DNA from 4 places in the Shewanella sp. BF02_Schw genome. Region 4 is predicted to be linked to each of the others. Evidence: predicted binding sites of a transcription regulator. Region 4 holds the regulator's gene; each other region holds the start of a gene.
The links. Region 4 encodes sigma-54, which starts transcription at its own class of promoters, with help from an activator protein. Its sites were predicted from a motif close to GTTGGCACGNNNNTNGNNT; they were not measured.

Region 1 (8,346 bases), on a different contig from region 4:
GATCTGCCACTTGTTTGCTGACCAAGACCCGTAATCTATGGCCTAACTGCGCCGCAGAGGTCACTTCAATGTGGCTAATTAATGCTTGTTTTAACGGCCTTAAATCAGTGGTGTTGATTTCAACCACATGGGCATTGATGTTATCCATTAATGCTTTTGGCGTGTCATCCGCTCTGATCCTGCCTTTTTCCATAATGGCAATTTTATGGCAGCGTTCGGCCTCATCCATATAATGGGTAGTCACTAAAATACTGGTGCCTTGTTCAGATAAATCGAACAGTTGCTCCCAGAAGTCACGCCTGTTTTGTGGATCAACGGCTGAGGTGGGTTCATCTAAAAACAGTAATTTTGGTTGATTTAAACATGCGCAGGCGAGGGCCAATCGTTGTCTTTGTCCACCGCTAAGGGTACCGGCCAGTTGATGCTGATATTGGCTTAGTTTGTAAGTGCTTTGCAGTTGATCAATGCGTTTTTTGCAGGTGCTATTGTCGATACCATAGATTCGGCCAATAAATTGCAAGTTCTCTGTAACGGTTAAGTCATCGTAGAGGGAAAATTTTTGTGTCATATAACCAATATTATGGCGTAATGCTTCAGCTTGCTTCGGGATGGCTAACCCCATGACATTAATGGTGCCTTCAGTGGGGGTGAGTAAACCGGTTAACATTCTAATAGTGGTTGATTTACCACAGCCATTAGGGCCTAAAAAACCATAAATGTTGCCTTTAGGCACCAATAAGTCTAATTGCTCTACCGCAGTAAAGTCGCCAAATTTTTTGGTTAGCCCATGAGCTTGAATTACCCATTGTGGGTCTACGGATGAGGTCATTTTTGTGTCGGTAATATAACTTGGGCTGGTATGCCCGTAGGTAGCTCGCTGGCCGAACTGTCTAAACTCACTTCGGCTAGAAAGGCTAATCGTGACCGATCTGCTTGATTCAGTGCGTAGTAGGGGGTAAATGCCGGTTCAGTACTTATCCAACGCAGTGTGCCGTTAAATGTGCTGTCGATACCGTCTACACTGACCGACAACGTTTGGCCTATATGAAGTTTGGCTGCATAGGGTTCAGGTATATACACTCTGGCGTAGGGTGCTGAATCAGCTTGAATAACCGCAACTATTGCACTCAGTTGGACGCGCTCGCCTACGTTGTAAGGCAAGTTATCTAGCTTGCCGTTGCGAGTTGCACGAATGCTTAAGTCGCTGTAAACCTGTTGCTCGTAACGTAGGTTGGCATTGGCTGCATCGAGTGTGGCTTGCGCTTGAAAAATATCTTCTTGGCGAACGCCTTTGATCAATATTGTAAGCCGATCGTTGGCGGCATCATATTCTGCATTGGCTTGATCGCGAAGCGCTAAAGCACGATCGCGCTCTGCTTCACTGACTAGATTTTTTGCTAATAAACTCGCGCTGCGTTGATAAGACTTTTGTGCTTCGATTTTGGCGGCGTTAGCACTTTTTAATGCCGAATTGGCACTGGCGATATCTTCAGGGCGCTCGCCATTGGTGAGTTTTAGTAAGTAGGCTTGGGCTTTGACCACTTCGGCTTGCATTACCGCTAAGCGCGCGGCTTGTTTTTGGGTATCAAATTGGACTAATAAATCACCGGCGTTGACTTGCATGCCTTTTTTAATGGGTTGTGCAGTAATGATTTCTGCGGCGGTTGAACGAAGAATGACTCGATCGCGCTCTAAGGTACCTAATGCTTGTGAAGGGGTGGCTGGGGTGCAGCCACTTATTAATATCAAGCTGGAGAATAACGTTGAAAATAACGCTGAAAATAGAATGTGTTTCATAGTAAGTCTCAACCATCGTGGTCATTACACTATAGCAAACTTGTCGTGTAACAATGCATTAGCTTATTTGATGATTGCACTTGTAAAGCCAGCTAAGTGTGACCTATGCCACACTTAGCGAGTTTCCTTTGTTTACTCTTTATTCGAAGTTGTTATCAAATTCTGAATCTTCAAATAAGTCGACAGCAGAAGTCGGGACAACATTTTTGAATTGGCGTGCAAAATGACGTTGCACCCCTTTTAAGTCGATATTGCCGATACCAGACGCAAAACCAAACCAAGCATACAGACCGCTAATGTCTTCAAACATTGGGGGTAAATATTTAGGGTGAGCAATAATGCCTTCTTGGTAAGCTTGATACAGAACAGGAATGTCTTCGATGGCTAATTTACCCAAAAACAGCATTGGGATTAGTTCTGGTAAACCTGTGCTGATGGCGCTACGAATAAAGTTAATGTTTTCAACATAACCGCGTACGTAGGAGATATCTTTAGTGAAAAAGCTGCCACCACCAACCATGCCACCACGAAACACCCGTTGAGTAACACGATAACTGTCTTTTGAACTCAGGTTGAGGTTTCTAAAGTATCGATAGACTTCAATAAAGTCGGCACCTTGTTCTGCCATGTCGACAGCAGATACTCGATCGCTAATTCGACGAGCACGGCCTGGATTTGAGCTTAATGTCAGCATTTCCATCAACACTGCTAAGCCTTCCTGCGACGCTGTCACTCGTGGTGAACCAACACTGAGCCAAGTTGCATGTGGTTGCGCCCGACCATTAAGTGTGGTGCCCACATGCACCCAGCCTTCGTGCACTTCATATACATTGAGATCCGATTCGCTGAACATGGCGCGGGTATTGAGCTTAACGGTATCGCCACCTACTGCCGCATCAGAGACAATACCATCGCTCAATTTAACGTGAATTTCATCGTTATGAAAATACTTCACTAAGCGTTCGCTAAGAATAGTTACCGCTTCTGGGGCGGTCACTATTTTAGGATGACGGCTACTCATGTGACGCGCTGCTGGCAGCGAAAATATATGGCTTAAGCGATCGCCCAGTTGGCGTACCGTATGACGATCGCCATGTAATTTGTCGCTCGCACTGCCGTATAGCTCTTGGCTGAGTTTACCAAACATTGGCTTGCCGCGGTTATGCAGCATGTCTATTACTATTCGATATTGGTCAATGTTAGCCAGTAAAATTTTACCTAGCTTATCGCGTTTGCCTAAACCTCGCTCAACGGCATTTTTTAACCCTTGAAGGTCGGTCTGGGTCTGATCTGCGTTAAATGATAAAGGAATCGATTGATAGAAATCATTACTGACGTTGGGTAATTCTTTGCTTTGTTTGGCTAAAAAGTCATCTTCAACTTGTCTTGGCCATTTTATCGAATCCAAAATTTTAATCGGTGCTTGGATGCGAATTAATTCATCAGAAAAACGACGAATATCTTGTTGATAACGCAATAAAGAGTCAGACATTGTCTTTTCCTAATCTTGAGAATGTTGTAAGCAGTATTAGCACTTATATTAGCAGATGTTGATCGCAAAACGGCAATGAAAAAATACCTCAAATGTAGCACTGTTTTGGTGCGACAAATCAGTTTATATCGCAACCCCCTTTAGTCATATTATTTAAGTCTATAAAAATTATAGATTATTTATTTGGCATTAAAACTGCTTTAGCTAAAGTAGTCTTGATTAAAAGGAAAACCTATGGCAGCGATGAGCTATTTAAGTGTGATTGAGCGTTACCATGAATATGAACACTTGGTACACGAATTATTAGAATCGATTTTGATCGGTGTGGGAGACATTAATCTATTCGAACAGCCTATTTCAGCTAAAATTTTTGAAGATATGGCGATTAGTTATCCCTTTGTGGAACTCATTTATTTACTTGATCAGCAAGGGATGCAGATTTGCCCTAATATCAGTGTCATTAATCAGCAAGTTAAGCTAATGGCTTGCGGTCATCATGCTGACCGAAGTCAGCGACCTTATTTTACTCAATTGACTGCCATCGACACCGTTCATATCACTCGACCTTATTTATCTAACTCCGGTGGTGGGCTGTGTTTGTCGGCATCACAAATGATTAAATCGGCCTCTGGGCAAGTGGTTATTGTGGTTATTGATGTCAACCTAACACGATTGATCGAGTTTATGATGGGCGACAGTGCTCGGCGTAAAATGTCACCGTTTTTTAAAAGCATTTATGCTGCGATTGTACTGTGTCTGTTTGTGTTGGTGAGTGTACTTATGTGGACCGTGATCCGCGATATTTATACCTTATTTAGCCAAATATCTGCGACCCATGATCCGCTACAGCCCTTTGGTATTATCATTTTTCTTACATTGGCTTTAGCTATTTTTGATTTGGGTAAAACCATTTTGGAAGAAGAAGTGCTTATGCATAAAGATATCTTCCGCCACAGTTCGACCCGAAGAACGATTACGCGGTTTATTTCGACCATTTTGATCGCGATTTCAATTGAAGCTTTGCTGACCATGTTTAAAGCGTCGCTGGGAGAAAAGCAATACATTGAACCAGCCATTCTGATGATGTTGGCGGTCGTTGGGCTATTGGTTGGGTTAGGGATATATGTGTACTTAGGTGCCAAAGCTGAGCTGCTACTCACACAAACACAAGCCGGTAAGCACACTAGGCGCGTACAAACTAAGAGTGAATAGGCGATTAATTAGCGCTTAATAGTGTTTAAGTTCGCTCGCTTAAAATAGACAGGGATAAACGACATTAGCGTTTATCCCTATTTTTTAGAAAAAGTCGTCGTCACCAATCGCTTTACGTAATTGTGCTTGTTCGAGGAAATCTTCTAACCTGCGTTTTACTTGGCGTTTATGTTGTAATGTTTCTGCGGATTTAACGTTTCTAGGCGTTGTCATCGCGTCCATTTCTGTGTCATCAGGCACTCTTTCACTAAGATTAGCCATAACAAAACCCTCATGTTGAATAAAAGCGTGGTATTAATTCAATGAGCATTTTCTAACTAAAAAAACCTAAATAGGGAAGTAAAATATTTTTCCTCAGTTGGACAGCTATTTTTACCTTTCTCTTTGAGCTTAGCAGTAAATGTTTTTCTTGCTAGTAAAACAAACTAGCTTGTGCGAAGAGTATGCTTGTGATCAACTATTCTGGATGTGCTGATGTGCTGATGTGCTGATGTGCTGATGTGCTGATGTGCTGATGTGCTGATGTGCTGATCGTAGATAATGCTCCGCTTTCAATACAGATAAAAAAACGCCACCTTTAACTAGGTGGCGTCGATATGAACAATACTGCAAAGCGCATATGCGATAGGTTGACTCGTTATAGGCTAAAGCCATATGAGTAGCCTAAAACGACTTTAGCATCATTGTCTGGTAAGTCCGTGTCAGAGGCCATAAATGAGACAGTTCCTAGGTCTGTTTCAGCGCTTAATGTGACATTGTAGTCTGCATAGGTGTCGCCGAATAAATCTTCAACGACATCGCCTTGTGAGTAACCGTAGTGGAACGCAATGCTGAGCTTTTCTGTTAACGGGAAACTGGCATTGGCTTGGATATAGTTCCAATCTGTTTCGTCACTTGCACCTGACACATCAGAATCAGCGTTGATCACTTGAGAATAACCCACATCTAACCATTTCCATCCAAGTACTAAGGCTACTTCACCAAAATCAATACTGCCACCAGCATCTGGGTAAGCATAATAAAGATAGCTAATGTCGTAAGTTAGGTCTTCAGTAAAGTTACCGCCATAACCACCATAAAGATCTAATTCGTAGCTGGTTTCATCACCGAAATCGACATTCGATACCCAAGTACCAGCATAAAATCCAGAGTCATGAGCATAGTCAATGCCGCCTTGAACGGCCGCTTCATTATTGGTTTGCGTGGTGCCACGCCATAAGTAGTTCGATGTTGCGCCAATATTGCCAGTGACTTCAGCAAGGGCAGAGCCGCTTAGTAATAAGCCTGTTGATAATGCAATAGCTTGATATAGTGATTTTTTCATCTTCATCCCTTAAAGTTTTATTATCACTGAGGCATTTATGTGTCATTAAATGAGCTCAATGTTGGTTTGTCTGAAGATCAATTAGCGAATCGCATGCCAATATTTTTTTATTATTTAAATTAGTGAGTTATATAATACTGGATCATTTTGTTGCATCTTTGTTGCCGCTAAATGATGCACTAATGCACTTTTATTGTGCAATGATACTTTGGGCTTAGGTATTTGCTTATATTGAGTCGATTAGCGTTTTGCTGTGCGAAAGAAGGGATTCTGAAGTGATCTATATTGTTCATGTAACTCAGGCATCTGGATAACAGATTAAGCAAAGCTGAAAAATAACCAATAAAAAACCTCCACAGAGGAGGTTTCTATCAAAAAAAGACTGAGCGTAATAATTAATTAACGCTATCTTTTAGTGTTTTACCAGCTTTAAACTTAGGCACAGTAGCTGCAGCGATTTGAATTTCTTTGCCAGTTTGTGGGTTACGGCCTGTACGAGCAGCACGTTGAGTGGTTTCAAAAGAACCAAAACCAACAATAGAAATTTTATCACCATTTTTCATGGCTTCAGTTACCGCTTCTTCGAAAGATTTTAGTGCGCGGCCAGCTTCAGCTTTAGTTAGTTCCGCATTCTCAGCGATTTTTGCAATTAATTCACTTTTGTTCATATTGATATTCTCTGCTTTCCATAGAAGTGTTTTTTAAAACATGAATAACATGCCACAAGCCATGCTGGTTTAAAAGCACTTTATCCCATAAATTCAGTATCTGTAATGGTTTTAGAGCAAAATCAGTACAAATAATGTCTTTTTTGGCTCTGTGGTTATTCTTCTAGCAGTTGGTAAAGAATTTTCTTTACTAACTGTGGTTCGAAAGGCTTATCACATAAGGCGTTAACTCCAGCACTAAATACATTACTTAGGTGGGTGTCATTGGCTTCTGACGATACCATTAGAATGGGGATATGTGATTGTTGACTGTGATTACGGATATATTGCGTTAATGCAAGACCATCCACCGAAGGCATGTTGTAGTCTGTTATCACTAAGTCATACATGTTTTCTTTCATTAGGTTGATAGCCTGCTCACCGTCAACCGCTTCAGTAATCAGTTGCATCCCTAAGTTACCAATAGTGCGTTTAATCACATTACGCGCCATTCGGCTATCATCAACCACTAATACCCTGATGTTATGCACGTCAAAGTGGCTTAAATCCAACTCGTCGTGGCTGAGTAAATCAATGGTCGAATTAAGTGCCGTCGCTAAGTGCTCAGCATTAAATGGCTTAGGCAAAATGGCGACAACACCTGATTGCCTAAAGATTTCGAGCTGTTCACGGCGACACTCACTGGACACCAGCATAAATTGAATATCATTTAATGCCGGGGTACTTTTGATGTATTGCAGTAGCTCTGTGGCTTCACCATCGACAAAATGCAGTGCACTGGCGATTAAGTCGGGTTTATGGCGTTGAATAATCGTTTTGGCTTCCGCAATCGTTGCGGCAGTTTGAATGCTGCTCACCCCTTCTTGCTGAAGACGCGTAATGATAATTTTACGTTGAGTCTCTGACGGCTCAAGTAATAGGATGGATAATTCACTTGGGGATAAACTAGTCATAATTCACGTTCCACAGATATATTTATTATTATTTTGTTGTTTTAATGTTGCGCGCATGAGCAAATTGTACACTAAAAATGCCCTAAGGATGGCAGTCAAACCAGAGTAATAGTGTCTTATGCTTACTTTTTAACGAGATAGTCTCTCGTCACGTTAGACAGTCCTACCCACCATTGAAATACCACCACGCTCAACAGTAACAACCACAGTGGGATCAGTGGTATGTCATAACCTTGAAACACAAGTTTTACGTCATCAGGGGTGATTTGATAGGCAATGATTGCTGTTGTGGTGATAGCTGTAAGTCCGAGAGTTTGTAAGCCTACGTAGCTGATCAGCAGTACTTTTGTCCATGCAGCACGTCTGATTAAACCAATGAATACCGGTATCACTCCCAGTGTTAATAAATCATATGCTTGATATGTTGTTGCGCGCCAAATAGCAATAATAGTGAGTACAACATACAGTGAGATAAGAAGCATGACTCTAATTGGCATTCGGGGGGCTGTGTTTTGGTTCATATTGATCATCTAGCTGGAAAATTTGAGGTAGAATATCTCACAAAATAGAGCGATGGATACATTTTGATGACAGAAACACATTTTTGGGCGCTGGTAACACGAGATCAACCAGAGCAGTCTTCTGCTGATCTTGAATTGCGTTTACGCGAACAATTGCAACTCTTGGATGATGAAGCGCTAAAGACATTTGATAAAATGTTAGGCCAGCAATTACGCCGTAGTTATTTATGGTCAGTTTGGGGCGCTGCATACATCATTACCGGTTGCGATTCTGACTATGCCTTTGCTGAGTTTAGATGTTTTTTACTGTCGTTAGGTCAGCAATGGTATGACAAGGTTATTGCTAATCCTGACTGCTTGGGTGAGTTAGCACAATGGC
Region 2 (8,346 bases), on a different contig from region 4:
AACACCAGGGTCGTTCGGCGCATTGCCACCCGCAGTTAGACGGAACAAACCATCTTCACCACGCATTAGGTTTTCGTTGCCCGGATTAACTAATTTAATCCGCGCAACCTCTTCTATTACTTCAGCGGTAGCGCCTTGCGGGCGTACTGAAATAATACCGTTGGCCGAAATTTCTATTTTTTCAACTGGGATAGGCAACACAATTGGACCCGAAGCGCCCATTACCGGGCGATTACTGCTATTTAATAACAAGCCAGTACTGTCAATTTTTAAACTACCTGCACGGGTGTATCCTTCAGAACCATCTGCCGCTTGCACTGCAAGCCAGCCATCACCCTTAACCGCAATATCAAGGTCACGACCAGTGGTTTTAATAGGACCACCGTTAAAATTACTGCCTGGGCTTTCCATCATCGAAAATACCCGAGTAGGCAAGCCTTCACCAAATGCCTGCATTGAACGGGCTTGGACCATGTCAGCTTTAAATCCATCAGTATTGGCGTTAGCAAGATTGTTCGCACTCACTGCTAGGGCATTCATCCCCTGCTTTGCGCCACTCATGGCAATATAAAGAAATTTGTCCATTTTTTGCTCCGTCAAACTTTCTGCAAAAACACTATATACAAAGAATAAGCAAGCATCATGCCAATGAGATTTAGGTTGTGTTGTAAGGAGGTAACTACATGAATCGGTTAATCAATAAAATTAATGAATAACGCGTGAGTGTCAAAAAAGCATCTATCAACACTAGTGAGGTAATAACAAAGAGTAGCGAGGAGTAACAATAACAAGGATAAAGGCAAGGTGTTGCCGTAAACGGCAACACCTATTATCACGTAAACATAAATTAATAAGGTAAAGGTAAACGTAAACTTAGCGGATTTGTAATATGGTTTGGTTCAAAGTGTTGTTGACTTCAAGCGTACGCGAGTTAGCCTGGAAGTTACGCTGAGCCGAGATTAAATCAACCAGCTCAGTGGTTAAGTCAACGTTTGATTGCTCAAGCGCAGATGAACGAATACTACCAAATGTACCGCTGTTGGCTTCTCCGGCTAATGCTGGGCCCGAATCGATACTGGCTTTCCAAGACGTATTACCCACTTGAGTCATACCTTGCTCGTTAGCAAAACGCACTAATGCCACACGTGATAACGGAACCGTTGAGCCATTACTGTAACTGGCGGTAATTAAACCATCTGAACCAATACCTACATTGGTTAATCGGCCCACGGTAATACCATCTTGAGTCAATTCAGTCACTTCAAACGGAGAAGAATACTGAGTTGGGTTGTTGAATTTTATCGTCAGAGTCTGAGTACCATCAGCCCCAGGACCTAAAGCCGCAGCAGCACCAGTACCAAGAGCCTCTGTAGTGATAGTCGCAGGGTCACTGCCAATATAAGCACCTGCGGAATTAAAGGTAAGTACCGCACCAGACCATGTACCAGCGCCAGATGCTGCAGTACTAGGATTTGTAGCTGATGCGGTGCCAGCTACATCACTAGCACCACCACCAGCACCATCACCATCACTATCTGTATCATAAGTACCGGCTCCATTTACATCAACCGGTTCGCCATCTACAGCATAAAAAGCCACCCAATTACTTTCACCAGTAAATGAACCATTGGTCGGTTTAATGAAATAAGTGGTCATAATATGCGACTCACCTAATGAATCATAAATCGTCACTGAGGTGGAATTATTAAAGGTATCAGAATCAGCAGGATTAAAATTAGCTGGGTCTAATGCTGTTTCACTGACATTAAGATTCATCTGCAAACCAACATTTTCGGTTTTAACAGGACTCCCAGCAGTGTCTGGAATTTTAATCGGCTGAGTGGTGGTTAAACTCACCGAAGTTGAACCACCATCTTCATCCACCGGGAAACCTTGTAAAAAATTACCCGCTGAGTCGACCATATAATTGGCTGAGTCAACTTTAAACGCACCAGCACGGGTGTATGACTGATCTTGAGAGCCTAGTTCTGATGAGGTAACAAAGAAGCCACCACCACTGATCGCCATATCCAACGAGTTGCTGGTAAATTGTAAGCTACCTTGATGAAACTGCTGTGCAACCTGTGTGGTAGTTGCACCACCACCCACAGCGGTTTTACTGTTAGAAAAAATAGAATTGGCATATACGTCGGCAAATTCTGCTCGCGACTCTTTAAAACCAATAGTATTGACGTTAGCGATGTTATTCGCCGTTGTATTTAAGTCTTTTTGCGCGGCAGCAATACCACTCAGTGCAATGTTAAATGACATAGATCACCTCTCACAATTAATTCATTTATTAATACAGCCAATAATCTGTTATTGGGCGTACTATGTTTCAGATACTGCGAGTACGTCAGATAACTTAATTCCGCCTACTCCACGCAAATTCAAAATGGCTCCGGTCGCGACTGTGCCCAATGACACACTGGTAACATGAGCGTAAGTCGATACCGCTAAATCTTGTGACGTTCCATCAACTTTACCACTGGCCTTAATCGCGTAACTACCCGCTTTGGCAGGGTCGCCATTTTTATCTAAGCCATCCCAAGTCACATCAATATTGCCGCCTTTACTGCCGTCAACATTAAAGCTCTTAATAAGCTGGCCCGACTCATCCTCAACCCTAACCGTAATCGATTCGATTGCAGATGGTGTACTAATAACCCCCTTAATCTCAGAGCTTTCAGTCGAAATAGCACCGGTATCAGATGGAATAAGTACTTTACGACCCACCAGGCCTGAAGCTTGTAACGCCTGGCTAGAACTCATCACAGTATTAAGGTTAAGGATTTCATCATTAAGATTTGAAATACCATCGACTGTAGAAAACGATGCCATTTGAGCAATCATTTGATCATTATCAACCGGTTTAAAAGGATCTTGCATCGACAACTGTTGACTGAGTAAAGCAAAAAAATCTTCTTGCTTTAACATCTGATCTTTTGATTCAGGAATAGCACTCTCTTCAGGCAAACGAATGCCGTCAAGAAAAGGATTACCAGTCGTAGTGCTAGTTGTATTTGTCTGTACTGAACTTTTCGTAGTAGCGCTAGTATTAGATGCACTACTGGATTGTTGCGGTAAAGACTGACTGTAAGAATTAATGAGGCTCATTGTTACCTCCTTGAGTCATCATACTATTTACCCATCCTTAACGTCTGTTGCAACATAGATTTAGTCGCATCAGCCACCTGAACGTTCATTTGATAAGAGCGTGATGCAGAAATCATATCGGCCATTTCTTCCATCACATTGACATTAGGTTTGTAGATAAAACCATCACCATCTGCCATAGGATGGTCTGGCGAGTATTCTTTTAATAATGGTTTGTTACTTTCAACAATGCCTTTTACGCTAACACCAGGCGAACTGTTTTGCTGGCTATTGGCTTTTAGCATTTCGGCTTCAAAAACAGGATGACGCGCGCGATAGGTTTTATCGACACTGCTAGACACAGAATCAGCATTGGCAATATTACTGGCGGTGGTATTCAAACGCACTGACTGCGCAGACATACCTGAACCAGAAACATTAAAAATATTAAATAAACTCATAATTAATCACCTCGCAATGCTTTACGCATGCCACTAAATTTTCCCTCAAGAAAGCCTAATGACATTTGATATTCGAGCGCATTTTGCATAAATGCTGCTTGCTCTTTCTGCGTATCGACAGTATTACCATCGCCAGTATCAGCTTGATTTGGCATACGATATTGAACATGCTGTTGACTTAACGCCGTTAAATCAAAATGTTTCTCTGTGGTTTGGCTCATACTCAAGCCTTTCTGATGCGAGCTTGCCGCTTGCATAGCAGAAGCAAAATTGACATCTTGAGCTTTATAATGAGGAGTATTGGCATTGGCGATATTACTTGAAATCACTTCTGCTCTTTGAGCTCGAATGCCCAAAGAGTATTGGTGAACACCTAATGCATTATCGAAATTAATCGCCATAAAATTGCCTCCATCAGCTAACTGGTAGAAATAAAGCAAAGGTTATGCCAACAATTTAATTTATGAGGGAATAAAAGATAAAAACAAACATGCCGACGAATGCCGGCATGATAAATAGATTAAGCTATTATATTATCTAGGTTTTCTTTTGATAATAAATTCCAGGATTACAGCGAACCATATTAAATTCTTCGGTTAATCCCGCAAGAGATTCTGACGCACCCAAAAATAAAATACCTTTAGGATTAAGTGCGGCAGCAAATTGCCGCAAAATTTTAGCCTTTGCCTCAGGAGCAAAGTAAATCAACACATTGCGGCAAAAAATAATATCGTATTTACCTAATAGGCTATAACTTTCAAGTAGATTATGGGCTCTAAAGTTAACTAATCGCTTCACATTATCTTTAACTTTCATGTTACCCGAAGGTAAAGCATCAAAAAACTGACGTTTACGTTCTTCAGACAAACCACGAGCAAGTGCTAAACCATCATATTCAGCATTTTTACAACGATCTAGCATAGAAGGTGATAAATCTGTTGCCTGAATTGTCGCGCCTCCTGGTAAAGCACCAGGTTTACGTTGTTGATATTCCAACACCGTCATGGCCAACGAATAAGGTTCTTGACCTGAAGAGCATGCCGCCGACCAAATTTTTAATGGTCTGCCAAGCTTACTGTATTCAGGCAGTAGAGTATTGTGCAGTAATTCAAATGGATAACGGTCTCGAAACCATAACGTTTCATTGGTGGTCATCGCATCTATCACTTCAGCGCGCAGTTGCCGTTCTATCGGTTTCATCGACTTTTTAACTACCTCAGACAAAGAAGGCAAATTATGCTTCCCCATCAAAGGCGCTAAACGACTGCGGACTAAATATTGTTTGTTCTCACCTAACACAATACCGCTATGCTGTTCTAAAAACAGCCTAAATTGATTGTACTCTGCTTCAGCAAGTGATTTATCTGTCACATTATCTTCCTAATAGGTAAGCCTATGAACTCAACCTCCAATATTTTGCAATATTTTGCAATAATAAAAGGTTTATAAACTTAAATGTTTGTTAACCGCTGCGGCTAACTCATCGGGGTTAAACTTAGCAATAAAGTCGTTAGCCCCTACTTTTTGTACCATCGCTTGGTTAAATACACCACTTAATGATGTGTGCAATACTACTTTGATATTCTTTAATTTTGGATCATTACGAATTTCAGCCGTTAAGGTATAACCATCCATTTCAGGCATTTCAATATCAGAAATGATTAACGGAATTTCAACTGAAACATCATCCATTTCTGCGGCAATACTTTTCAGTTTTTCCAGCGCCTCTCTACCATCTTTAGCGGTATCGATTTGCAGATTTAATGACTCTAACGAACGAATAATTTGTTTACGTGCTACAGCAGAATCATCAATAACCATAATATGATAATGCTGTTCTCTATCAATAGTTAATGCTTCATTGAGCTCTTTACTGATAGAAGTCTTAACCGGTGAAATTTCATCAAGAATTTTTTCAACATCTAGAATCTCAACCAACTCACCTTCAATCTCTGTCACCGCAGTTAAATAAGAAGAACGGCCAGAACCTTGCGGTGGAGGCATAATGGCTTCCCAATTCATGTTGATAATACGTTCAACTGAACTGACTAAAAAGCCTTGAATACTTCGGTTATATTCAGAAATGATAATAAAGCAATTTTCTGTTGATGTCAGTGGGCGTCCACCCGTTGCGGCACTTAAATCGATAACGGAAATGGTTGAGCCACGAATATGAGCAACACCTTTAACAAAACGGTTTAATTTAGGCAACGTAGTCAGTGGTGGGCATTGCAAAACCTCTTTCACTTTAAACACGTTAATGCCAAACCGTTGACGGCCGCTAAGCCTAAACAATAGCAGCTCGAGTCTGTTTTGCCCGACAAGTTGGGTACGTTTATTTACTGAATCTAAAATGCTCGACATAACAAGGCCTTGTAGTTAACTGTCACCCAAAAGGATAAAAATTGTTCTTTGAAATTATAGTAAACCTTGGTTTAGCATAATACGGTTAGTACATATTTTACTGATGGTCACTCAATTTGAGTGTAAACCATCACCAATCTAACAAATACATCTCAATTTAATGAATCAAAAAGTGGGCATGCAACTTGCTTTAATTTTGTATAAATTAGCTCGCACTGTGAACTGACACTTTTTTGACGAAGGGATAATGTTATTCTTATGTCCCCTAGCCCATTTATTTTAGCTTATTGTGTATGCAGAGATTACTCGCATATTTTTCGTTTTTCAAAGTATAGGTGCATTCTGGCAAAACAAGCTAGTATCTTCATTATGAAAGTATTTTTTTTATGTTTTTTGTGTTCAATAGCATTTTCTTTGCCTGCAATTGCTAGCGAAGAAATTATCACACCTTCACTATCGACCATTTATGCGTTAGCTAAAGAGGCGGTAGCCAAAAAAATTGATGCTGACTCAAAAGCTAAAGTGCAAATAACCCCACAAAACCTTGAGGGCAGAATCAGTCCACCAGCCTGTTACCCACCGATTAATGTCGAACTTGCCAGTGAACGGGCTATTAGTCGAAATAACATGGTAAAACTCAGTTGTAATAGCCCTGACTATGACTATCCATGGCAAATGTATCTCTCTGTTCGAGTCGAAATCCAATACCCTGTTGTGGTGGCTAACCAACTATTGTCCCCTGACCAAATTATTGGCGAACATCATTTACAAGTCATGTATGTTGACCAATATAGCTTAAAAGGTCAGTTTTTTTCCGACACCACGACATTAATCGGCTCGCGGGTGAAACGTCGGGTAGCGAAAGACTCTCCAGTATTAAGTAATAACCTGTGCTTTGTTTGCAAAGGTGACACTGTTTCTATTTATGCTAAAACCACTAATGTAGAAATAAAAACCCTTGGGGAAGCATTGCGTGATGGCAATATCGATGAGGTTATCAGAGTAAAAAACAGTAACACTAGCAAACAATTCGATGCGGTTGTAATTGGCGTTGGCGAAGTTGAAGTAAGAATGTAAAATAGCGTTAAAGTTTTTTCCTGGGGTGCCGATAGCCTGATTGGAAAACCTGATTCATTACGCTGGAGCCTCCCATGGCAATTGATATTAAGCATAACACTGCTACCAATACACAAATGCGCACTGCACGTGACACGCAGTCTGCTACGCAATCTACAACTACTGCAGCCCCAAAATCAGCTGCACCGGTTAAAACAGATTCCGTTAGCATTACCTCTCAAGCTCAACAGCTTCAGAGCGCGCAAACAAAAATGGCATCGTTACCAGAAGTAGACCAAAAAAAGGTCGCTGAAATTAAGCAAGCAATCTCTGAGGGACGATATAAAGTCGATCCAGAAAAGCTTGCAGCGAATATTGCCAGCTTTGAAGCAGAGCTAGGCGGTTTATCGTTTGACAGAGAGTAACCGTTAAACGTTACTCTTTAACTTGTTTTAACGACATACAGATAATAGGTGCAAACTTGCACCATAGAGAAGTGTTAGTTAAAAAAACCTAAGAGTAATTTATGACAGAGTTAAACCAGCCATTACACAAGCAAGCAAGCGAAGATCAACGCAAAGAGCTACACCAACTGCTTGATAGTCAAAATCAGACATTAACGCAGCTGAAATCGCTTATTGTTGGAGAGAAAGCGGCATTATCCAAACAAGATGCCGACAAACTGCTGGCGCTTTCCAAAGATAAAACCCAGTGCTTATTCAATATGAAAGCCACTGACGAAAAACTGGCAAGCCACCCACAACACAATCTGCTCACCACCGATACTGAACTGGCACAACAAGTCTCACGAGCTAAAGCTATTCTCGCCGAGTGCAAAGACATCAACAGTCAGAATGCCAGCTTGATTGAGCTCAATATCGCCAGCCTCAATCGTTTTGCCCAGGCATTACAAGCCAGCCGCAATGCCTCAAGCTTGACCTATAATGACAAAGGTAAAACCTCTACCATTTCAACGCTGGGCAATGACTTTTCAGCCTAATAAAACTTAGCAACAGCCTAGAGCGCTGCGCTGCTAGGACGCTTCGCGGCTAGAGGCTATAAAACCTTAGCGACAGCCTAGAGCGCTACGCTGCTAGGACGCTTCGCGGCTAGAGGCTATAAAATCTTAGCAGCGAAGCTGTCCCTAGAAGCGCAGCGACCCTAGCAGGACGTAGTCCGCCCTAGAACCTAGCAGGTGATTTATTGAGCTAGCATAGCTTGGCGTAAACTTTGTTGTACCGGAGTTTCACCTAACCAAATCTTAAGTAAAGCCTGACGAAATGCCTCTCCAACAATATCTCCCTGAGCATTACCATTTTTGATACTGCTCACGCCCTTGCCTTTTTGGGTGACAAAAGTAAATTGATCA
Region 3 (8,346 bases), on a different contig from region 4:
CGACTCAATATCGACAATAATCGCGCAGAGCGGGCAGTAAAACCCTTTGTGATAGGGCGTAAAAACTGGCTATTCAATCACAATCATCGTGGCGCTGAGGCGAGTGCAATTTTGTACAGCATCATAGAAACGGCTAAAGCGAATGGACTCACCCCGTTTGATTACATCGAACACTGCTTAGAACAATTATCCTACCCTAAATGCGATCTCAACAGCCTTTTACCCTGGGAGGTTAAACTAGACAAGGCGTAGTTCGCCGGACGCTTACATTTAAACGGTCTATATATATAAATTAGCCATTAATGCTAACTAAACAGAAAAATGATCATAAATTGGCATCTGCATAACTTTAAGCACTGTGCTTTAAGGGTAACGAAGCATACATCATCGTAACCAATACATTATTCTAATGCTGGATAATTTCCGCCAGAAAACAAAAAGGCACAACCTTAAGTTATAAGGTTGTGCCCGTTAACACTTTTGTCAGCAATCCGGCTGAAATTTGCTCCCTGCACCATCCATGTAAACATGCTTCCTGCAGTCCTTTTCCCTGTTCTCATTTCCTTGTCTATTTGTGTAACACAAACAAACGCATGAGTTTCATTCCGTTGAACAGCCTATCCGTTGGCTGAGCGGTAAATCTATTCAATCCGTTGAATTATCCCAGCTGCATCCTGCAGCCCTATCCTTTTTTTCCTTGTGTCGACTATTTACTGTCTTCACCCATCCTTGATTCGGCTATCCATTTGCCGAGCTTATGCTCAAATCCGTGAGCGTGTCCTAGTATCATCCCTAATATTCTTAAGCATCATTAGTCTTATTTCTCATCCTAAGAAAACCAACTGATGACCCGCTTTCGATAACTACATTCTAGCCAAAATAAACGCCGAGAAAAGTCACTCTACTCCATTTAAATACACATCTCACATGTCAGTAAATCGTTAGAAAAATGTAATTGCCTGATTTTAAAAGATTAACAATAATTTATAACGTTAAACACTGACAACTTTAGATAAGATCCCTTACACACTTGTAGGATATTGCTTACAAAAGCGTGAGCAAGTTAATACTTCCAGGGTTATTTGCGCCATAAACGCTTTATCATTTGACCAAACATGACCCAATCTGCCCATAAACTGTATAGCGGATAAGTGAATGTTGCGGGGCGATTTTTTTCAAATATAAAATGCCCTAACCATGCAAAACCATAACCGACTACCGGCAACCACAATAGCTGCCACCAATGTTGGTTAATCAGAGTGTTAATAATAATCACAACAATAATGCTACTGCCAATGTAATGCAGTCTTCGACAAACGGGATCTTGATGTTGCGACAGATAAAATGGGTAAAACTCTGCAAATGAAGAATAACGCTTAGGTTCCATTACTCACTCCTTATTAACAACTCGCTAATGGTATGCTCTGTTAGTATTAGATTATTTCATTTTAGACACTATGCCTTACTGTAAAACAATATTTCACCTTCAATATTGCCAATACTCACAGTGGCAATGCTGACAAATTCTTGTTTCACGAATGCTTGATGGTGCGAAGAGTTACTCACAAATACCCCAATGCCATCAAGCCCAGGTTGCTCATCACACCAACTCAATACCGCTTGAATTAACTTGGCACCATAACCTTTTTGCTGCTCATTGGGGGATAAGGCAATAAATTGCAAAACCCCGCATTTTTGCGAAGGAAGATGTTCTAAAATGCAGGTCTCTTTTTGCATTAACCCTTGAGTTGATTTCCATCCTGTACCCAACATCATTTTAAAACGCCAATGCCAATAACGCCCCTCACCCAAAGGTACTTGTTGCGTAATCACACAGGCAACCCCAATTAAACGGTCACCGTCAAATAGGCCAATTAAAGGTTGTTCTTGTTGCCACAGTTCATTTAACTCTTCACGAATCGCCGCTCGAAGTTTCTGTTCGTATTGTTGATTGTCATCTTGCCCAAGTACCTCGATAAAATAGGGATCATCATGATAAGCATTATAAAGAATAGAAGCTGCGACTCGTAAGTCTTCTGCCGTCAAATAGACTGCACGTAAAGTTTCCAAGGTGTTATTGTCCATTATTATTCCTTGTTGGTTAACTCGCTAAAGTTAACTTAACAAGTTTGAAACATTGTACAAGTTTTGTTTACCCATTTTACCTGTTAGCGGTTGTGAGTGTCAGTTGTTTGCAATTTATCTCATCAAGACGGATACTAAAATTGTTTATCTAACCATCATAAGGAATGCGCCAAATGGACACTACATCAAATGATTTAAGTCACTTATTTAAGCAATTAGGTTTGCCTCACGATCAAGAGGGAATCGACGACTTTGTTATCCAAAACAAACTGGATAAACACACATTAATTACTGATGCCGATTGCTGGAATTCAGGTCAAAAAGCATTTTTAAAAGAGGCATTATTACAAGACGCCCAATGGTCAGAAGTGATTGACCAATTGGACGTGATGATGCGAGCTAAATTGTAATTAACACTTAATGTCGGATAACCTCACTCGGCAATTAGTGCTGTCTGTAGGCGGTATCACCCCAGCCCACTAAAACGTCATCTTTGAACACAATTGGCGTGCATTCATCTTTGGTTGTTTTACCATCGCCTTCTGCCCATTGGGTACGATAAAACAACACTTTGATGGATTGCTCTGCATTATTTTGAGCCGACTTGGTATAAGCTTCACTAAAATCAGCCGTTCCCATTAAGGTTGTGACTTGATCACTGCTCATTCCCATAGACAATTTGCTCAACAGATCACGATTTTTATCTTGTTGCACTTGCCAATAATCAGCACTTTTACCCGATTCATGGTCTCCGACACTAATAACACAACCACTTAATCCTAGTGATGTTGCGCCAATTAATGCCGCTGCGATAAGTTTTAATTTCATGTTGCATCCTTTTTGTTAAAATAAAATCCGCATTGTATTTACAGATCCTTTAAGCCAAAATCGTGCCATAAAATAATATACTGATTTATATAGCTTTATGTTTTAACTCAACAAGAAATTAGTTAATCTCACTATATGGAATTATGGAATTAAGGAATTAAACCAACAATGAGTCCAATTGAACAAGTACTTGCCGCAGCAAAATCAATTGCTAACAATGGGCATACGCCCAGCTTGGCGCTGATAAAAAGCCGTTTAGGCAATAGCATTCCGATGCCTACCCTTATCCAAGGTTTACAACAATTTAAGGCGCTGCCTAAATCTGAGTGGCAACATTTACCGGAATTAGCAGACATTCCATCAATAGCCGATGTCCCATCACATGATCAACCCGATCTTACTCAAGTGATTCAACAGGTTATGACCCTACAACAACACATTAGTCAGCTAACCCAACGAGTTACTGAGTTAGAAAACCAATTACAAAATAATATGACTCAAAGCTACATAATCAATAATAAGGCTGAGCAGTAGATGTTTGTCACCGAACTACGCTTTGAATGTTTTGCCGATACGACAATTGATACGGTAGAGAAAGCCATTAACGCTTTTCTTGAAGCCTTACGAGCTAATGGACAAATTTTAGGACGTGAATTTGCGGTCGCCTTTAATGACGGTGAATTTAGAGTTCGTTTGCTGTTACCTGAAAAAACCAGCTTAGCTAACCGCCACAGTAGCCCATGGGTAAAAGTGGCCTTAGCAGGCCTAACTGCAGCGAAACTATTGGCCCCTAGAGAGAAATTCATCGGCCAAGACATAAACTCCGAAGCCAGCAATACCGACACGCCTTCATGGCAACTGCTGTATACCAGTTATGTGCATATGTGTTCGCCACTGCGTAATGGCGATAACCTGTTACCAATACCTCTTTATCAGCTGCCTGCTACTTTTAATGGCGATCACAAACGCATCATAAAATGGCAAACAGAATGGCAAGCATGCGATGAACTGCAAATGGCCGCAGCCACAAAAGCTGAGTTTGCAGCTTTGGATGAGATCACTCGAGCGGACAGTGACCTATTTAGACGCGGTTGGGATTTACGTGGCCGGATAGAATATTTAACTAATATCCCCACCTATTATTACTTATACCGTGTGGGCGGCGAATCATTGCAAGCAGAGCTAGCTCGCCCCTGCCCACGCTGTGGATCTAAAGATTGGAAGCTAGATGAGCCACTTTTAGACATGTTTCATTTTCGCTGCGAGCCTTGCCGTATTGTGTCTAATTTGTCTTGGGATCATCAATAAATGGAATTGTGCCATTGAGTTATCAGCAGATTATATCCTACTACAAAGATTGTTATAAGGAAGATAGCGCCTCCATCAATCTTTGGAATGTGAACAAGTTTAAACAAGAAGATCGTCTCATTCTTGAAGGGCAAGATGAACTAGGTACAGGTTTTTTACCTCGTTTGCCTATCCCGCAAGAATTTGCTGAGCCAATGCTTAAGCGAGTGGCAATGTACCAAAGGGAAAGAATACTGCTGTACGCACGATTTCTATTTGTCGGTAAAGTGACTATAAAAGGTGAGCTCAAAACGGTTGTCTCACCGCTGCTGTTTAATGAAGCCACCATTGAACAACAAAACAATAATTTCTATTTTTCAGCCCAAACAGAAGACACTGAAATCAATGAAGCCCTGCTGCAACAATTGCTACCAGAAGATAATGAGCTTTCAGAAGATCTCATCAATGAAGATATACATTCACCATCTTTTTGGACCTCATACTTTAGCAGTAATCAAATTGACATAAACTCACTAGAGTTATTGCAATATCCCAAGCTTGCTGGACACCAAGATATTAAAAAAGCATTAACCCAAGAAACACCCCGCTTATTACCTATTTCGATGCTACTTTTTGTCGAGAGGTCATCGAGCAGTCGCGGTGTACTTCACGAATTAGAAAGTATCATTAGCGCTAACGAACAATCAGCTCCTATTTGTAAACTGTTTAACCAAACGTTTGAAAAACGTGCTGTAAGACTCAGAGCCCCAACACTTAAATATGACTTTTTACCGGGGTTATTATCTACGCCACAAAAGAAAGTTATTCATATCGCTGCCAATGCCGATTTAGGCTGCGTATCTGGTCCGCCAGGAACGGGCAAGAGCTACACCATATCTGCTGTTGCTGCCGAACATATGGCGCGCGGTGAGTCGGTGCTTATTGTGGCAAATAATGACGTAGCCCTTGATGTGATTGCAGATAAATTGGCGAGTAATTTTAACTTGGGCGACGTGTCTATTCGCGCAGGACAAAAAGCATTTTTAAAACAATTAAAAGACTATACCGCGGACTTACTCGCAGGATACTTTAGCGATGACTTAAGCCAAAACCCACAAGCATGTGAAGACGAACTGAATAAGCTGCAACGATTACTGATAAAACTGGAAAAACGTTTCCTGGCGTTCAGTCGCAGGTCTATTCGCCGTGGTTTGCACCTACATAAACTTCAAGCACAACAATCAACATGGCTAAAACGGGTTTATTTGTTTTTTACCCAAGGGTCAATAAACCAATGGCATCATCAATGGGATGCGTTAAACACCATTAATAAACACACTGTTACGCGGGAAACACTGGCAGCTGAATATCTTAATGCACTAAAAAAGAATAACTTAAACACATTAGTTAATCAGCACCGTAAATCGCTACAGGCTTTTAACCAAGCGATTCGCAGTAGAACGTCCAGTAAACAACTCGCGTTATTTGAAAAAATAGAATACGCCACATTATTTGCCGCATTTCCCATCTGGCTAGCAAGCTTAAACAGCCTACACAGAGTATTGCCGCTTAATCGCGAAATGTTTGATTTAGTGATTATTGACGAGGCAACACAATGTAACATTAGCAGTTGCTTACCTGCGCTATACCGTGCAAAACGTGTATTGATTGTTGGCGACACAAAGCAATTAAAACATTATTCCTTTTTAGCCAGAAGCAAACAAACTCAATTGCTTGCCAAAAATAATGTGCCCGAAAGCAGCCCAGGAGCCATCAGTTATCGAGATAACTCCATCTTAGATTTAGCGTTAAAAACATTAGCTAGTGCGCAAGAGTTGGCCTTTTTAGATGAACACTTTAGAAGTAAGCCTGAGCTGATTCATTTTAGTAACCAGTCTTTTTATCAATCTAAATTAAAAATCATGCAACACCGACCCTGCACCAGTTCAGGCCATTTGCACCTTCATCGTATCGCCGGTACTCGTGATGCATCGGGCGTTAATCCACAAGAAGCACAGAGTTTATTAGCAGAGATCCAACATCAAATAACACAAGATGCCCAAACTGGCATCACTCATAGTATTGGAGTTATCTCGCCTTTTAGCGCGCAGGCTGAATATATTGCCACATTGATTGAGCAGAAGATCCCTCAAACAGATGTCATTAAACACAACATACGTGTAGCCACGCCGTTTGGGTTTCAAGGCGAAGAGCGGGATATCATGCTGATTTCGTTTGCGATTGATAACGACAGTAAACGTGCGACTGCTTATTTAAATAAAGCGGATGTGTTTAACGTCACCATTACCAGGGCACGTCAAAAGCAGTTGATATATTTGTCTATGGACGACTCGTTATTACCAGAACACAACCTGTTACGCCAATATGTTACTTCTATAACAACCTTTAATGCCAAACACAGCGTGACCTCAGAGATAGACACATTTCAGCAAGAGCTTATTGAGGCGTTAACACAGTACAATATTGATACTTGGCCTGGGTATACCATTGCCGGCACCGAAATAGACCTATTGTGTCGTTATGCAGACAAATACCTTGCGGTTGACCTTATTGGTTTTCCTGGGCCTTGGGCTAACTTTTTTGAGCTAACAACCTACAAATTATTTAAACGGGCTGGCGTTGAAGTATTGCCCATAAGCTACGGATTGTGGATTGTTGATAAACAAGCGTGCATAGACAAAATAACTCAGACACTAAAGTGTGGAGAAAATAACCTAAGCGAAGCATAAAGGAGGATATTACGAGGAAGATGAGTGTTTGAATGCTCGAGTTTGAATGCTCGAGTTTGAATGCTCGTGTTTGCATGCAATGAACGCATTAAAGCACCATAAAATGGCACTTCAATGCTTGATGCGGTTACTTTTTGCGTAACAAATAATCCCACATGGTTTTAATGCGTTGCCAAATTCCTGGATGATCTACCGTATGAGGTAATTCCTCGACGGGTTTTGATGGCGGTTTGATCATCGGCGATATTTGCTCTAAAAACGCCGTTAATGATTCGGCTAATTTAGTGCGCTGTTTTTCACCTGGAATTTCAATCCACACGCTGCCATCATCATTGTTTACCGTCAGCATTTCGTCGTCATCACCTAGCACACCGATAAACCAAGTTGCTGGTTGTTTGAGCTTTTTCTTCATGATCAAATGACCAATTACATTTTGTTGCAAATTTTCGAAGTCATCTTGATTCCATGCTTGGAGTAATTCACCGTCGCCAAATGATGCAGTAAACGGTAATGGCGCGGAAAAATACTGGCCATAAAATGCATGAATATCTTGGTGTAATTGAATATTTAATGCATGCTCCACGTTACTAAAGTCAGCGACATTGTCACGTTTAATGGGCTGCCAGAACACAGTATCATCAGTGTCCGCATTAAAGGTGCCTTGAATACATATTGAGTCTTCGCCCAAAGGATAATAGCGCGGAAATTCAGATAGCGTATCTTGATAAGATTTAAGATAGTTTTTTATAAAGCAATCTAATGCAGATGAACAAGACACTTAAGCCACTCGTAGTTTATAATAAAACCATATTTTGACACGGAAACCGATTAGATGACACACAATCACGACCCTTATAGTGATGCAGCAGCATTAAAAGGCCTAACATTAGGCCAAGCAACTGCTTATCAAGCTGAGTATGACGCGTCACTGCTGCAAGGGGTTCCACGTAAACTTAACCGAGATGCTATTGAATTAAGTGGTCAACTCCCTTTTCACGGTACCGATATTTGGACCGGATATGAATTGTCTTGGCTTAATGCTAAAGGCAAGCCTGTTGTTGCCATTTTGGAAGTTCAGTTAGATATCAACAGTGTCAATTTGATTGAATCTAAATCTTTTAAGCTGTACTTAAATAGTTTTAACCAAACTAAGTTTGACAGTGTCGAAGCCGTACAAGAAACGTTAAGCCGCGATTTAATCGCTTGTGCCCAAGGTGATCTGACCGTCAAAGTCATCGAACCAAAGCATTTTAATCTCGAACGTATTATTGATTTACCGGGTACTTGTATTGATGACTTGGATATTGAAGTCGACGAATACGCATTTAATCCCGATCATTTAATCGGTGGTACAGATCCTGACAAAAACGTGGCTGAAACACTGAATTCAAATTTA
Region 4 (8,346 bases):
TACTTCTCACCCATTGATAAACCGTTTTAGCCGACACGCCATATTGTTTTGCTACGTCGGATAATAATCGATTATGGTTTTTGACTTCATTAATCACTTGTCTTTGTAAGTCGATTGGATACTGTCTTGCATTTGACATATTCATCAAATAATTTCCTTCCGATTTATCTATGTTTACCTGAGCGAGTTTCAACTTCATCCCACTGACTGCAACCGAGATGTGCTAAGAAAAAAATGTTTTGGCGGCATTGTGCAATGACATTATTGACCATGACATTTATCGATATAATGCTACGTGTTACGGTTATTTTATTCATCGCTATCTCCTACAATTACAATGGACTGCTTAAAAAATAAACTACTACTTAGTAGGTGCATATTTCTTATATGGAAAGCTTGTGCCAACTTTGATAAATATTTTTAGTTGTTATTTATCAGTATATTACCTGTTACCTGTAGTTTTGTTATTTTTGCGTCGCCAACCAGATTGGTGCAATTGCACTAATGTGGTGAGCATGTGCTGCCGGCAACACATTACGGTTGTGATTGTCGTAGCGCAGTATGGATGACAAATATGGCAAAAAAAGGTCACCTTAATGACAAGATGAAGGCAAGGTTTTCACCGAATGAGTTGTTGCCAGTTGATGGTTTGAAAAACGTTAACAAAGTGAGGCTGCAGACATAGCTGCAAAAGTGATCAGAGTACTAAGCGCTTGGTAAATGAGCTTATGTGTGAAAAAGACTTATGTGTATAGAGACGCCGCCGACGTCCGTAAAATTGCACTAGATAGTGCAATTTCGTTGGACGACATGATATGTACGATTTAAATCAATGATTTAGTGCATTAAAAATAATGTAGCTAGGCCCAAAAATGCAAATAAGCCAACGACATCTGTTACCGTCGTTAACACCATACCCCCCGCCAACGCAGGATCGATATTTAGCTTTTTTAACATTATGGGGATAGTGGCGCCAGCAAAGCCTGCTACCGTCATATTAATCAGCATGGCACTGCCAATTAATCCACCTAATGCGATGTCGTCTTTCCAAAGCCATACCGCAAAAAAGACCAATACAGACCACATTAAACCGTTCAATAATCCGATGCTTAATTCCTTACCAATTAACCAGCGTGAGTTACTTTGGCCAATATGCCCAAGTGCAATCCCGCGGATGACGAGTGCTAGGGTTTGATTACCCGCAACGCCTCCCATACTCGGTACAATGGTCATTAAAATTGCGATGGTGGCGAATTGCTCTAAGGTACCTTCAAACATGTTACTGACAGATGAGGCTAGTAATGCTGCAAATAGATTGATGGTTAGCCATAGAGAGCGTCTCAGAGTGCTTTTAAGCACAGGGCCAAAGGTATCTTCATCATCATCCATCCCTGCCATTCCCATCATTGAATGTTCGGCATCCTCGCGGATGACATCAATAACGTCATCGATAGTAATTCGACCAAGCAATTTTGCTTGGCTGTCGACGACTGGGGCAGATATCCAATCCATCCGTTCAAATTTTTGCGCCACATCTTTATCGGACATCTCTACAGGAATACTTTCTAATTCTGTGTCCATAATACTGCGGACCGTTACACTTGGATCGCATGTGAGTAAATCAGCTAATCTTACTCCGCCTAAAACATGATCATGGCGATCCACAACATATAAAGTATCAGTCGTATCAGGTAAATTTCCCCGTTGACGTAAATAGCGTAATACCACTTCGATATTGACATCTGGTCTTAGGGTGACGGTATCAGTATTCATGATACTGCCGGCAGTATCATCTGGGTAACGCAATGCTTGCTCTACTCTATCCCGGTCTTGGCTTCGCATTGATTTGAGCACTTTCTTGTAAACATTATCGGGTAAACTGCGAAGAATATAGGCCATGTCATCTGTATCCATGCCTATTGTGGCCTGGGCAAGCTTCTCTGGTGTCATGCTGCTAATAAGTGAATCTTTAAGTTCTTCACCTAATTCGTCAAGAATTTCCCCAGCATATTGTTGGTCAATGAGTTGCCATAACACCTGACGATTTTTGGGCGGTGATGATTCGAGAATAAGGGCGACATCGTTAGGTGACATGGTATGTAGCATGTTACGGGCATGGACAAACAGACCACTGTCTAGTGCTTGAACGAGTTGATTGAGACGTTGTTCTGTTATCTCATTGTCTAGGTACTCTTTACCCATATATCTACTTCCTATTCGTCATACTTATATTATTCAGTATGTCATTATTCTGGGTTTCTCAGGTTGTACAGTTCAAGGCGTATAAATGCAGAAATAGCTGTCTTTACGTAAGACAATGAAATGCAGAAATAAAATACTTAAATGACTTCTGCGGTGAAATTCTGCAGCAGCCAATGCTGCTTTACATACTATAGACGTACCACGTCACGGAAACAGAGTTGCACTGGATCCGTTGCTAGAAGCGGTAATGTCTTTATCATGTTAAACGCTAACTCCCGCAGAATGAACTGATACTAATGAGATTGGTATCAACTGCGAGAGATAAACCTAAGGGCTAATATTTTTGAGGGACTGATGTCTACTGGTGATCATCAATGTCGTGACAGTTTGGTTAGTATGGCCTAGTCATTTAGAGGCCGCATAAAATAAGGATGACGGTGGCTTAAAGCATGAGTAACTTGCAGCTATTCACACATTACAGGCTATTTATAAATTTAATGCGATTAAAAAATTAACAAGATTCATCAAATTTAGCATTAATGAGATCACACACTGCGTTTAATGCTACTTCAGCATCTGGGCCTTGAGCTGTCACCCTAATCATTTTACCGATACCACTTTCAAGCATTAATAGCCCAAGTACGCTAGCTGCGCTGGCGTTTTTTTCGCCTTGAGTTAAGGTGATGTTAGCATCAAAATCCGCCGCTAACATCGCGAGTTTTGTGGCGGCACGGGCGTGTAACCCCAATTTATTTGAAATGGTCACTTGGCGTTCAAGTTTGATCATTGACGCGATCCTATGCTCACTTAGTTATTAGTATCACTGATATTTAATTCTCTGTGGCGAGCATTAACCGTGTGTTTACTGCCTTGTCGAAATCGTTTTGCTAATTGATCTGCAATATATACCGAACGGTGCTGACCACCAGTACAACCAATCGCGATGGTAAGGTAACTGCGATTGTTACGTTCTAAATGCGGCATCCAAGTTTCAAATAGGTTTTCAATTTGCCAAATAAATTTATTAACTAATGGCTGACGACCTAAAAATTCTTGTACGGGCTCGTCTAAACCCGTAAATGGACGCAGTTCTATTTCCCAATGTGGGTTGGGTAAAAAGCGTACATCAAACATAAAATCTGCTTCTGTCGGCATGCCGTGTTTAAAGCCAAAAGATTCAAAGTTAATCACTAACTCTTTATCAACACTGCCTAATAATATTTGCCTAACTTGGTCGCTTAATTCGTAGATGTTTAGCGCAGAAGTGTCGATATAGTGATCAACAATTTTTGCGATAGGCTCAAGTAAACGGCCTTCTAGTTTTATCGCTTCTTGCAGTGAAATATGATTTTTAGATAACGGGTGTAATCGACGTGTTTCGCTGTAACGTTTAAGCAATACTTTGTCATTGGAATTTAAAAAGAAACTGATAATTTCAGTGTCATTTTGAAGTAGTGCCAATTGGTCTTGAAGCACTTTACCTTGTTCTGCAATGTTACGAACATCAACGCTAATCGCAACCAAATCATTACTGCCTTTAAGCTGGGCTAATAATGTGCCAATGAGTGGTAAAGGCAAATTATCAACACAATAATATCCTAGGTCTTCTAATACTCTCAGGGCAACGGATTTCCCTGAGCCTGAACGTCCCGATACTATAACTAGTTTCATGCAGTAATAACCTGATAAAGTTCTGTTGCGTCGTGAGTTTTACGAAGCTGTTTCAATATTTGCTTATCGCTTAACTTTTGGGCCATGCTCGATAACGTGCCTAAATGTTGTTGGCACTGGTCTGCAGGGACTAACAAAGCAAATAAAAGATCCACGGGTTGCTTATCGATTGCATCAAAGGCAATGGCTTCTTCACATTTAATAAATATCGCGATAGGGTGATCGATGGTCGTTAATCTACCATGAGGTATCGCAATGCCATTTCCTATACCTGTGCTACCCATTTTCTCTCTCGCTAACAGGCTTTCAAAAACCTCTTGCGAAGACAGGGTTGGGTACTGGGCAGCGACTAAATTGCTGATGAGTTCCAGTACTTTTTTCTTACTGCCCGGTGTGGCACAGGTAGTGCATTCCGGCTGCAGAATGGTACAAAGTTCCATCGTTAGTGTTTTGTATTCTTCTCTTTGTGTTTAATTACCTGACGGTCGAGTTTATCGATCAGGGCGTCTATTGCAGCATACATATCAGTACTTTCTGACATTGCAAAAATTTCTGCGCCATTAATGTTGATTTTGGCTTCTGCTTTTTGTTGTAATTTTTCTACATTGAGCACAACGTGTACATTATGGATCTGATCGAAGTGTCGTTCAAGCTTTGAAAATTTACTGTGGATGTATTCACGTAAAGATTCTGTTATTTCGACATGACGCCCAGTCAGACTTATTTGCATAAAAAATCCTCCATTGCCTAGTAGGTTATAAACTCTTACGTTGGTTTGAGGGCGGGATCATCATTGCTTCACGGTATTTTGCTATCGTACGACGAGCAACGTTTATGCCCTGTTCTGCCAGAAGCTGAGCCATTTTACTGTCACTCAGTGGTTTTTTCTGGTTTTCTGCGGCAACCAGCTTTTTGATAAAAGCACGAATGGCCGTTGATGAGCATTCCCCGCCATCGTCAGTACTGACATGGCTAGAGAAGAAGTATTTTAGTTCAAATAAGCCCCGAGGGGTGTGCATATATTTTTGTGTGGTGACTCGTGAAATGGTCGATTCATGCATTTCTACAGCTTCAGCGATATCATTGAGCACCATAGGCTTCATGGCTTCTTCGCCATATTCAAAAAAGCCTTGCTGAAATTGCACAATGCAATTTGCCACTTTAAGTAAAGTATCATTACGGCTTTCAATACTTTTAATAAACCATTTAGCCTCTTGCAGATGGCCTCGAATAAATTGACTATCCGACGGGTTTTTACTGCCTCTAGCCATGGCTGCATATTGCTGATTAACACCAATTTTAGGCATGTTGTCTGGGTTTAACTCTACTACCCAACGGCCATTTTTCTTTAATACTGTGACATCGGGAATCACGTATTCATCATCCATGGGGGTAATTAATAAGCCCGGACGAGGATTGAGTGTCTGGATTAAAGTGATTGCGTCACGTAACTCATTTTCTTTTAGTTTTGTTTTACGCATCAATAATCTGAAATCACGGCCAGCAATTAACTCTAAATAGCCTTTGATTAACAATCGTGCATTATCGATATGGGGTGTGTCGTTAGAGTATTGCGCTAATTGAATAAATAGGCATTCGCTTAAATCACGTGCTGCAACACCCACAGGGTCAAAGTGTTGAACGCGTTTTAATACCGCTTCAACCTCATCGAGTTCCACATTTTCATCACCCATGGCTTCGAGAATATCTTCGGTACTTTGGGTTAAATAACCGCGTTCATCAATGGCATCAATAATGGCGGTGGCAATGGCGAGATCTGTGTCTGAAAATGGAGTGAGATTTTTTTGCCATTCTAAGTGTTCGTACAAACCTTCAGTAGTTTCACCTTGAAAGGGCATGTCGTCATCGCGCATGCTTGCACTGCCCGAACCTGACATAGGTGAGGCTGTGTATACTTCATCCCATGTGGTATCCATGGCTAAATCATCCATGGTTTCTTTGGTCATGGATTCTGCTATGTCGACGGTGGAAGTGTCTTTTTCGACATTAACAATACTGTTGTCACTAAAGTCGGTATCCGCTTGGTCGCGGTTTTCTTTTAAGGAGTTTTTTGCTTCAGAAAACTCATCTTCTATTTCAAGCAATGGATTTGAATCTAATGCTTGTTGGATTTCCTGCTGTAGCTCCAATGACGATAATTGCAGTAAGCGAATGGCTTGCTGCAATTGTGGGGTCATGGTTAAGTGTTGACCCATTTTAAGTTGGAGTGACGCTTTCATTTACCGCTTATCCCTAGATGATTTTCCATAAAAATGACAATCTCGAACTGTAATGGATTGCCATAAACATCAATGACATTTAACGTTGTTTAGGTATCGTTCAATGAAATGAGTTAGCTAGACTAAAAGGCCAGTAAAGTAACTATAGCTTGAATTGTTCACCTAAGTACACAGCTCGAACTTGTTGATTACTTAATATCTCATCAGGTGTGCCTTCGGCAATTAAATTACCCTGGCTGACGATATAGGCTCGCTCACAAACGTCTAGCGTTTCACGTACGTTATGGTCGGTAATTAATACCCCTAAACCGCGATTTTTAAGTTGTTGGATGATTTTTTTAATGTCGATGACCGAAATAGGATCAACACCAGCAAAGGGCTCATCAAGCAAAATAAATTTTGGATTAGCAGCTAAAGCGCGCGCAATTTCAACACGACGACGTTCACCACCCGATAACGACATGCCTTGGCTGTCGCGTATGTGAGTAATGTGGAACTCTTCGAGTAGATGCTCAAGCTGTTCAATACGTTGGTCTGTGCTGAGCTCTTTGCGAGTTTGCAGTACGGCCATTATGTTGTCGTAAACGGTAAGCTTGCGGAAAATACTGGCTTCTTGTGGTAAGTAACCTATACCTTTGCGGGCGCGCAAATGCATTGGATCGGCAGTAAGGTCGTCATCGTCAATCAATATTCGGCCTTTATCGCTTTTTACTAAGCCGACAACCATATAAAAGGTGGTGGTTTTACCTGCACCATTGGGGCCTAAAAGACCGACAATTTGGCCTGTTTTAACCGTTAAACTCACATCTTTAACAACTTGACGAGCTTTATAGCTTTTAGCTAGATTTTCAGCGGTTAAGGTAATTTGGGTCATGGTTTGATCTGCTTGTTAACAGGAATTTCAGGGAGTTTTTGCTTTGGCGCCGACTCGTCTTGGAAATTCTCTGGTTGAATGATGGTGATTACCCGATCTTGCCCTGTACCAGTACTTTCGGCAATCAGCTCTTGAGCACTGATGTTGTACTTGATTTTATTACCGGTAACCTGGCTACCTGATTGATCCAATTTGGCGTTGCCAGTCAATGTGAGTGTAGTGGTGGCAAGGTCATAGCTAATTTCGTTAGCACTTGCGGTACCAATTTTACCGTCATCTAATTCTTGTGAAAATGTAGCCGGGGTGCCAGTAGCAATTAATCTCTTACTGGTGGTGTTTTCAGGGGTAAACGCCCGTAACTGATCTGCATTGATATTAATCGTGCCTTGGACAATCGTTACCGGACCATTAAAAACAATTTGATTATTCTTAATGTCGGCAGACTGACTGACTGAAGCGATTTTCAATTCTTGTTTCAGATCCCCTTGTTTCGCTATGGCAGGCAAACTCAATATACAAAGTATGCTACTTAATAACATAACATTGGCGCGAGTGTGGAGACGATTAATGTGGCTCATATGTTCCTTCTACCTGGCTTAGTAGCGATAATTTTTGCGAATTCAAGTCAGCATGTAGGCCTAAACCTTGAATAATAAACCCTTTACCTTTGATGTACACCATCTCTTGTGAGGATCCTATCATAGTGGTTAAATCCACCGTAATAGCTTGGGTACTCAGTGACTGCAGGGGTTCTTCTATATCAATGGCATCAATAATAACATTATTTTCTAATGTGACTTTGCTGGTATTTTTATTCAATTGCCCACGGTCTGCACTTAATTGCCATTGTGCTTTACCGTTTTCAGGGTAAATGAGGTAAATAGGTTTGGTAAAGTGAGTGATGTCACTTGAGGCGTAATGCTCCATGTGTTCGGCGCTGACTCGACTTTCGACGAAACCTAGTTGGTTGAATTCTGTAGTGCGTAGGTTATCTGCAACAAAATCTGGGCGCTCAATACCGCGTATTTGTACCGCGTCCATTTCACTGCGTTTTACTTGTGCTTGCCAGTACAATATAAAAGCAAGCCCAAAAAAAGCAATAATACCTAGCGTGACTCTACTCATATACTCATACCATGAGCACTGGCAAATTTATCTTGGCTTAATAGTAATAAATCGGTGAGTTCACGCAGTGCGCCGTGGCCACCATTGAGGGTGGTTGTCATATGGCACTGTTGTTTGACAAACGGATGACCATCACCGACACAAACGGCTAGTCCTACGGCTTTCATTACAGGTAGGTCTACCATGTCATCGCCAATGTAAGCCACTTCATCAGCAGTCACATTATAGAGCGAC

Region 1: the regulator sigma-54 is predicted to act here: its motif matches at 5,908-5,926, upstream of HNW13_RS17120 (TorF family putative porin).
Region 2: the regulator sigma-54 is predicted to act here: its motif matches at 3,992-4,010, upstream of flgB (flagellar basal body rod protein FlgB).
Region 3: the regulator sigma-54 is predicted to act here: its motif matches at 2,965-2,983, upstream of HNW13_RS03240 (DUF3192 domain-containing protein).

What each region holds. Positions count from the first base shown of each region.
Region 1 is NZ_JABKAW020000004.1:401,848-410,193, forward strand. It holds gene HNW13_RS17095 (ABC transporter ATP-binding protein) at 1-829, opposite strand, end outside; gene HNW13_RS17100 (HlyD family efflux transporter periplasmic adaptor subunit) at 826-1,797, opposite strand; gene HNW13_RS17105 (flavohemoglobin expression-modulating QEGLA motif protein) at 1,937-3,289, opposite strand; gene HNW13_RS17110 (PDC sensor domain-containing protein) at 3,524-4,501, shown strand; gene HNW13_RS17115 (hypothetical protein) at 4,586-4,762, opposite strand; gene HNW13_RS17120 (TorF family putative porin) at 5,139-5,825, opposite strand; gene HNW13_RS17125 (HU family DNA-binding protein) at 6,221-6,493, opposite strand; gene HNW13_RS17130 (response regulator) at 6,649-7,446, opposite strand; gene HNW13_RS17135 (hypothetical protein) at 7,569-7,967, opposite strand; gene HNW13_RS17140 (DUF4240 domain-containing protein) at 8,034-8,346, shown strand, end outside.
Region 2 is NZ_JABKAW020000001.1:581,829-590,174, reverse strand. It holds gene flgF (flagellar basal-body rod protein FlgF) at 1-585, opposite strand, end outside; gene flgE (flagellar hook protein FlgE) at 874-2,271, opposite strand; gene flgD (flagellar hook assembly protein FlgD) at 2,332-3,117, opposite strand; gene flgC (flagellar basal body rod protein FlgC) at 3,141-3,557, opposite strand; gene flgB (flagellar basal body rod protein FlgB) at 3,560-3,958, opposite strand; gene HNW13_RS02765 (protein-glutamate O-methyltransferase CheR) at 4,095-4,928, opposite strand; gene HNW13_RS02760 (chemotaxis protein CheV) at 5,001-5,921, opposite strand; gene flgA (flagellar basal body P-ring formation chaperone FlgA) at 6,291-6,998, shown strand; gene flgM (flagellar biosynthesis anti-sigma factor FlgM) at 7,073-7,402, shown strand; gene HNW13_RS02745 (flagellar protein FlgN) at 7,504-7,977, shown strand; gene HNW13_RS02740 (chalcone isomerase family protein) at 8,178-8,346, opposite strand, start outside.
Region 3 is NZ_JABKAW020000001.1:696,729-705,074, reverse strand. It holds gene HNW13_RS03260 (IS66 family transposase) at 1-252, shown strand, start outside; gene HNW13_RS03255 (DUF962 domain-containing protein) at 1,079-1,387, opposite strand; gene HNW13_RS03250 (GNAT family N-acetyltransferase) at 1,456-2,085, opposite strand; gene HNW13_RS03245 (DUF2789 domain-containing protein) at 2,259-2,495, shown strand; gene HNW13_RS03240 (DUF3192 domain-containing protein) at 2,530-2,913, opposite strand; gene HNW13_RS03235 (hypothetical protein) at 3,082-3,447, shown strand; gene HNW13_RS03230 (Zn-ribbon-containing protein) at 3,448-4,221, shown strand; gene HNW13_RS03225 (AAA domain-containing protein) at 4,311-6,950, shown strand; gene syd (SecY-interacting protein) at 7,078-7,728, opposite strand; gene queF (NADPH-dependent 7-cyano-7-deazaguanine reductase QueF) at 7,783-8,346, shown strand, end outside.
Region 4 is NZ_JABKAW020000007.1:4,685-13,030, forward strand. It holds gene HNW13_RS19885 (transposase) at 1-145, opposite strand, end outside; gene HNW13_RS19890 (hypothetical protein) at 165-317, opposite strand; gene mgtE (magnesium transporter) at 838-2,202, opposite strand; gene HNW13_RS19900 (HPr family phosphocarrier protein) at 2,714-2,989, opposite strand; gene rapZ (RNase adapter RapZ) at 3,010-3,873, opposite strand; gene ptsN (PTS IIA-like nitrogen regulatory protein PtsN) at 3,870-4,313, opposite strand; gene hpf (ribosome hibernation promoting factor) at 4,316-4,603, opposite strand; gene HNW13_RS19920 (RNA polymerase factor sigma-54) at 4,629-6,113, opposite strand; gene lptB (LPS export ABC transporter ATP-binding protein) at 6,256-6,987, opposite strand; gene lptA (lipopolysaccharide transport periplasmic protein LptA) at 6,984-7,565, opposite strand; gene lptC (LPS export ABC transporter periplasmic protein LptC) at 7,552-8,112, opposite strand; gene kdsC (3-deoxy-manno-octulosonate-8-phosphatase KdsC) at 8,109-8,346, opposite strand, start outside.